3 regions of the Janthinobacterium sp. LS2A genome follow, and region 2 is predicted to be linked to each of the others. Evidence: predicted binding sites of a transcription regulator. Region 2 holds the regulator's gene; each other region holds the start of a gene.

Region 1 (2,199 bases), on a different contig from region 2:
AGCAAACGTATCGCCAGCGCATGGCCCTCGGCGGACGTGATGTCGTAAGCGTCGCCGCTGAAGTTGCGGATCATCTCGTTGATGCCGTTCACGCCCAGGGTGGAAAAGTGATTGCGCAGGGTGCCCAGGTAGCGTTTCGTGTACGGGAACAGGCCTTGCTGCATCAGTTCTTCGATGGTGCGGCGCTTGATTTCCAGGCTGGTCTTGCCCAGTTCCAGCAGGCGGTCCAAGTCGGCCATCAGCGCTGGCTCGTCGCCGCGCCACAAGTGGCCCAGGCGCGCGCAGTTGATGGTGACCACGCCCAGGGAACCCGTCTGCTCGGCGGAACCGAACAGGCCATTGCCCCGTTTGAGCAGTTCGCGCAAGTCCAGCTGCAAGCGGCAGCACATGGAACGTATCATGTTCGGCTTGAGTTCCGAATTGATGAAATTCTGGAAGTAGGGCAGGCCGTAGCGGGCCGTCATCTCGAACAGGCGTTCCGCGTTGTCGCTATGCCAGTCGAAATCCTCGGTGATGTTATAGGTGGGGATGGGGAAGGTGAAGACCCGGCCCTTGGCGTCGCCCGCCATCATGATTTCGATATAGGCGCGGTTGATCATGTCCATTTCCACCTGCAGCTCGCCATAGCTGAAGTCCATCTCCTGGCCGGCGATGACGGGAATCTGCTCGCGCAAATCGTCCGGGCAGATCCAGTCGAACGTGAGGTTGGTGAACGGCGTCTGCGTGCCCCAGCGCGATGGCACGTTGAGGTTGAAGATCAGCTCCTGCATGTACTGGCGCACGTCTTCGTAGCGCAGGCTGTCCTTGCGGATGTAGGGCGCCATATAGGTGTCGAAGGAGCTGAACGCCTGCGCGCCGGCCCACTCGTTTTGCAGGGTGCCGAGGAAATTGACAATCTGGCCAATGGCGCTCGACATGTGTTTCGGCGGACCCGATTCGATCTTGCCCGGCACGCCATTCAAGCCTTCGTGCAGCAGGGTGCGCAGCGACCAGCCGGCGCAATAGCCGGCCAGCATGTCGAGGTCGTGGATGTGCAGCGCCGCTTCGCGGTGCGCCGCGCCCACGTCCGGCGGATACACCTGGTCGAGCCAGTAGTTGGCGATGACCTTGCCCGACACGTTGAGTATCAGGCCGCCCAGCGAGTAACCCTGGTTGGCGTTGGCGTTGACACGCCAGTCGCGCCGGTCCAGGTATTCATTGATGGACGCGGCGACGTCGACCTGGCCGCGTGTGGGGGAAACTGCATTTGTCGTCATGAAACCTCCAATAAACACAACATGCGGTGTTTTTATGGAGATTAATCACTAAATATAGTGACGTCAAAGGGCGCGTGCAGTTGCGTGACGAATCCTTGATGCAGGTGAAGAAAGCGCGTCAGCGGCTTTTTTTCGCGCGCCCCAGGCGCGGGATGAAGCAGCTCAGGCCAAAGTACATGGCGCCGCAGACGGCGATGCTGGCGACGGAGGCGGGCAGCACGTGCGCCCAGATTTCCCGCGCCGAGAAGGTGCTCCAGCTGGCCACGCGCGCGTCGAACGTGACGTAGTTCGCCAGCAGCCAGTAGACGGCCAGCAGGCCCGTGCAGATGGCGGCCTGGCGCAGCACGGGCATGGCGCGGCGGGCGAAGACGGCTTGCAGGAACAGCAGCAGCACGCCGGCCCAGACGCCCAGCGCCTCGGGCGACAGCACGGAGAGCGTTTCTTCGACATAGCCGTCGGCGGGCGAAGCCCACTGTATTTGCAGCACGGTGAGGAATAGGGTGAGCAGGAATAGCAGCAGCGGTTTGCGGGGCATGGCGGGCAATCGGTGAGGGAGAAAAGTGGGGCATTTTACAGCCAGGTCAAGCAACTTGAACGCGCGCCAGCCATGCATGCATTCCTTCACCTGCGTCAAGGACTGGGCGGTATGGGCGGGGCTATAGTCTGCACCCTGAGCCGATACAGGACTGTGAACACCATGATGCTTGAATCAACCACCGCCACCCGCGTGGCCGGACCGCTGGAACTGGTCTGCCCCGCCGGCAGCCTGCCTGCCTTGAAAGCGGCCATCGACAATGGCGCCGATACCGTCTACCTGGGTTTTCGCGACGCCACCAATGCGCGCAATTTCGCCGGCCTCAATTTCGACGAGAAGGCCATCGCCGAGGGCGTGCGCTACGCCCACCAATATGGACGCAAGGTGCTGCTGGCGCTGAACACCTAT
Region 2 (2,199 bases):
GCCAGCATCAGCAGCGCGCCCAGCGACAGGGCCACCAGCAATTCGACGAGGCTCATGCCGCGATGCCGATACAGGACCTCGTTCATGCGCCGCCTCCGCCCAGCTGGAATGCCAGCCTGGGCAACGACTCGCCTGCCGCATTCACGGCAGGCGAGCCATCGGGCAGGCGGCCGCGCCAGCCCAGCTTGATAACGATGGGCGCGCCCTTGCCGCCGCTGCACGCCCACTGCAAGCCTTGGGCGGCGGCATCCCACGCGGAAGTGTCGCGGCAAATATGCAGGCGCGCGCCGGGCAAGGCCGCATGCAGCCGCTGCTTCCATTCGGCGATATCGAATTGCGCCAGTTCGGCCGCGCTGCAGGCAGTGGAGCCGAAGCAGTCGGGCGCGCCGCCGCCTGCTTCGGCATCGTCCGCCGCCGCGTAGGCCACGTTCAGGTAGGGATTGCCCGCATCGGGGCCATTCATGAGCACGCTGTTCGCGCGCATGCGTTCGGCCATGCCGGCAGCCAATTGCACGCCCGCCGACAACAGCGCCGACTCATGGCGCGCGCGCAGCGAGTTCAGTTGCAGGATGCTGGCGCCCAGCAGACCCAGCGCCAACAGCAGCAGCGACACCAGCACCTCGACGAGGCTGCTGCCAACTGCAGGAAACATAGTGCGACCGCCATTGCGCATGCGCTACTCCCCTCCGCAGCAAGAGTCGCAGGAACAGGCGGCCCAGCTACAAGATAGGCGCGCGCAAAAAGCCGGGTCTGCGCTGGCGCAAACAGCACGGCGATAAGTCGAGAAGAATAGCGTTGGGATTGATCAGACCGCTTGCCAGGCAAACCTTGGCGTGGTGAAAACGGGGCGCATAAGCAGCCCCGCCTTCACTAAGGTGAACAAGAAGGTGAGGTCAGGGCTTGCGCGCCTGCCCCACTTCGGCAATCGCATCCTGGAACTCGGCCAGGTCTTCGAAATTCTTGTAGACGGAGGCGAAACGGATGTAGGCGATCTTGTCCAGGCGCTTGAGTTCTTGCATGACGAGTTCGCCGATATAGCCGGAATCGACTTCGCGCAAGCCGCTGGTCAGCAGCTTTTCCTGGATGGACGCGATGGCCGTATCCACGGAGGCGGCCGCGACGGGACGCTTGCGCAAGGCCAGCATCAAACTGCCGCGCAACTTATCCGCAGCGAACTCCGTCCGGCTGCCATTCTTTTTGACGACGGCCGGCATGATAAGTTCAATGCGCTCGTACGTGGTAAAACGCTTGTCGCATTTGCCGCAGCGGCGGCGGCGCCGAATGGCATCCCCTTCCTCCGATACGCGCGTATCGAGAACCTGGGTGTCGCCGTGCTGGCAAAATGGACATTTCATGGGCTGGTTACAACTTTATAGTAATAATTACGGGAAATCGCCGTCCTTGTGCAAAGGGCGCCCGAATCACTCCGGGCGCCCTTGGGCACGAAGGAATGTGTCATACAGAATCTTACTCCGTATGACACATTCTGGACAAATTATTATGCGGCGTACACAGGGTGCGCGTCGGCCAGGACTTTCACTGCCGCTTTCACGCGCTCGATGGTGGCGGCGTCATGCGGATTGTCCAGCACGTCGGCGATCAGGTTGCCCACTTCTTCCGCTTGCGCTTCCTTGAAACCGCGCGTCGTCATCGCCGGGCTGCCCAGGCGGATGCCCGAAGTGACGAATGGTTTTTGCGGGTCGTTCGGGATACCGTTCTTGTTGCAGGTGATGTGCGCGGAACCGAGGATGGCTTCGGCTTCCTTGCCCGTCAGGTTCTTGGCGCGCAGGTCGACCAGCATGACGTGCGATTCGGTGCCACCGGAAACGATGCGCAGGCCGCGCTTGATCAGGGTTTTCGCCAGCACGTCGGCGTTCTTGATCACTTGCTTCTGGTATTCGACGAATTCAGGGCTCAGCGCTTCCTTGAAAGCGACGGCCTTGCCGGCGATCACGTGCATCAGCGGGCCGCCCTGGATGCCAGGGAAGATGGCCGAGTTGATGGCTTTTTCGTGTTCGGCCTTCATCAGGATGATGCCGCCGCGCGGGCCGCGCAACGATTTGTGCGTGGTCGAGGTGACGAAGTCGGCGAACGGCACCGGGTTCGGGTACAGGCCGGCGGCGATCAGGCCGGCGTAGTGGGCCATGTCGACCATGAAGTAGGCGCCAACTTCCTTGGCGATCTTGCTGAAGCGTTCGA
Region 3 (2,199 bases), on a different contig from region 2:
TTCAGGAACGGCACCACGCCTTGCGACTTGCCGTTGGTGCCCTTGATGTGGGCGCCCAGGGCGCGCACTGGCGTCCAGTCGTTGCCCAGGCCGCCGGCGAACTTGGCCAGCAGCGCATTGTCCTTAATGGCGTCGTAGATGCCTTCCAGGTCATCCGAGACGGTGCTCAGGTAGCACGACGACAGCTGCGAGCGCAGGGTGCCCGAATTGAACAGGGTTGGCGTCGAGCTCATGAAGTCGAACGAGGACAGCAGGCTGTAGAACTCGATGGCGCGCGCTTCGCGGTCCGCTTCGTTCAGCGCCAGGCCCATGGCCACGCGCATATAGAACGCCTGCGGCATTTCGATGCGCACGTCCTGGATGTGCAGGAAGTAGCGGTCATACAGGGTTTGCAGGCCGATGTAGCCGAACTGCAAGTCGCGGTCGGCGACGATGGCTTTGGCCAGGCGCTCCAGGTCGAAGCTGGCAAGTACCGGGTTCAGCAGCTCAGCGGCGATACCCTTGGCAATGTATTGCGGGAAATACGTCAGGTATTCGGCGGCAGCGGCCGCTTGCGGCACTTCCTTGCCGAACACTTCCTTGCGCACCGTGTGCAGCAGGATGCGGGCCGTGACCTGGCTGTAGGCCGGATCTTTTTCCATCAGCGCGCGCGCCGCCAGGATGGCCGACTTGTGCAGCTCTTCGACAGGCACGCCGTCGTACAGGTTTTTCACGGTTTCAGCCAGGATGGCGTCGGCATCGACGTGCTTTTCCAGGCCGGCGCAGGCGGCGTTGATCAGGTCGCGCACTTCCTGCATGTCCAGCAGGCGGCGCACGCCGTTGTCGGTGACGTTCAGCTGGGGCGCGGTCACTTGCGCGGACGCGCCTTGCGCTTCCTTCTGCAGGCGGCGCTCTTCCATGTGCTTGGCGCGGTACAGCACGTAGGCACGCGCCACGTCGTGCTCGCCCGAACGCATCAGCGACAGTTCCACCTGGTCTTGCACGTCTTCGATATGGAAGGTGCCGCCGCCCGGATGGCGGCGCACCAGCGCGGCGACGACGCCGTCGGTCAGCTGTTCCACCAGTTCGCGGATGCGTGCCGAGGCTGCGCCCTGGCCGCCGTTAACGGCCAAAAACGCCTTGGTCATGGCGATGGCGATCTTCGAAGGCTCAAATGCCACCACCGCACCGTTGCGGCGGATGATGCGATAGTCGCCCAATGCCGCGCCCGTGCTCGCCACGCTGTTGGCCGCGCCTGGCGCTGGCGATACTGGCGTTGGATGGATGGAAATATCTTGTGGTGATTGCATTGAAGCTCCCGTTGTCAGCTAAAGTCAGCCTGCAGTTTTGCTGCCGCGTGTGTTGTTGAATAGAACGCCCGATGGTCAGGGTTTCTTCAGGTATTTGTTGCTAAATAGTAAATTCTTAATGCATAAAACAGAGTCAGACGCCATATCGCCACACCGTACTGCCCGGCTGGCGCGAAACACGATCAAGGGTGATAAACCGCCAGTTCCAGTGCTTTATCAGCAATCCGGGTAGCTTTGACAATAATTCTGAAAACGTCTGTGATGGCACTAGATATAGTCTTTACATCCAACTTCTGCACTAATTGTAGTACCCATCGGAGGGTGATGCAATAGTTTTCCGGCATCCGCCAGCGTAATTTTTTGTATTTTCATATACGATTTCGGTTGACTTTTCAGGGTGTGGATGGAAAGCCCAATCCCCGCGAAGTAAGCGCTAACGCAGGCTGCACGCGCAAGGTTTCCAGCCAGCATTTTTGATAAAAATGCCAGTCAAAAAACGGCCCCGGATCCGTCTTCCTCCCCGGCGCGATATGCTCGTGGCCGCGCACCTGCGACAGCCCGTAGCGCGCCACCAGCGCCGCCGTCAGCGCCGCCAGCACATGGTATTGCCGCCGCTGGAAGGGCACATCGTCCGCGCCTTCCATTTCGATACCGATGGAATAGCCATTGCACTGCGGGCGTCCTTCGAACATGGACGCGCCCGCATGCCAGGCACGTTGATCAGTAGAAACATATTGCAACAACGCACCATCGCGCCGCACAAAAAAGTGCGCCGACACCTGCACGCCACGCAGGTCGGCGAAAGAAGGATCGGCATTATAATCTACCCGGCCCGTAAACAAGTCCGACACATGCGGCCCGCCAAAATGGCCGCCCGGCAAGCTGATGTTATGGATCACCAGCAAGTCGA

The links. Region 2 encodes NrdR, which represses ribonucleotide reductase genes. Its sites were predicted from a motif close to CACNANATNTNGTG; they were not measured.
Region 1: a site for NrdR is predicted at 1,303-1,316, ahead of V3C40_RS13770 (ribonucleoside triphosphate reductase). Genes of this name have one in related genera too.
Region 3: a site for NrdR is predicted at 1,555-1,568, ahead of V3C40_RS07970 (ribonucleoside-diphosphate reductase subunit alpha). Genes of this name have one in related genera too.

The regions. Positions count from the first base shown of each region.
Region 1 covers NZ_JAZHPB010000004.1:221,859-224,057, forward strand. Annotated here, with positions in the region: gene V3C40_RS13770 (ribonucleoside triphosphate reductase) at 1-1,256, opposite strand, end outside; gene V3C40_RS13775 (hypothetical protein) at 1,375-1,791, opposite strand; gene ubiU (ubiquinone anaerobic biosynthesis protein UbiU) at 1,954-2,199, shown strand, end outside.
Region 2 covers NZ_JAZHPB010000012.1:46,149-48,347, forward strand. Annotated here, with positions in the region: gene V3C40_RS26020 (PilW family protein) at 1-86, opposite strand, end outside; gene pilV (type IV pilus modification protein PilV) at 83-652, opposite strand; gene nrdR (transcriptional regulator NrdR) at 894-1,355, opposite strand; gene glyA (serine hydroxymethyltransferase) at 1,499-2,199, opposite strand, start outside.
Region 3 covers NZ_JAZHPB010000002.1:468,780-470,978, forward strand. Annotated here, with positions in the region: gene V3C40_RS07970 (ribonucleoside-diphosphate reductase subunit alpha) at 1-1,289, opposite strand, end outside; gene ampD (1,6-anhydro-N-acetylmuramyl-L-alanine amidase AmpD) at 1,682-2,199, opposite strand, start outside.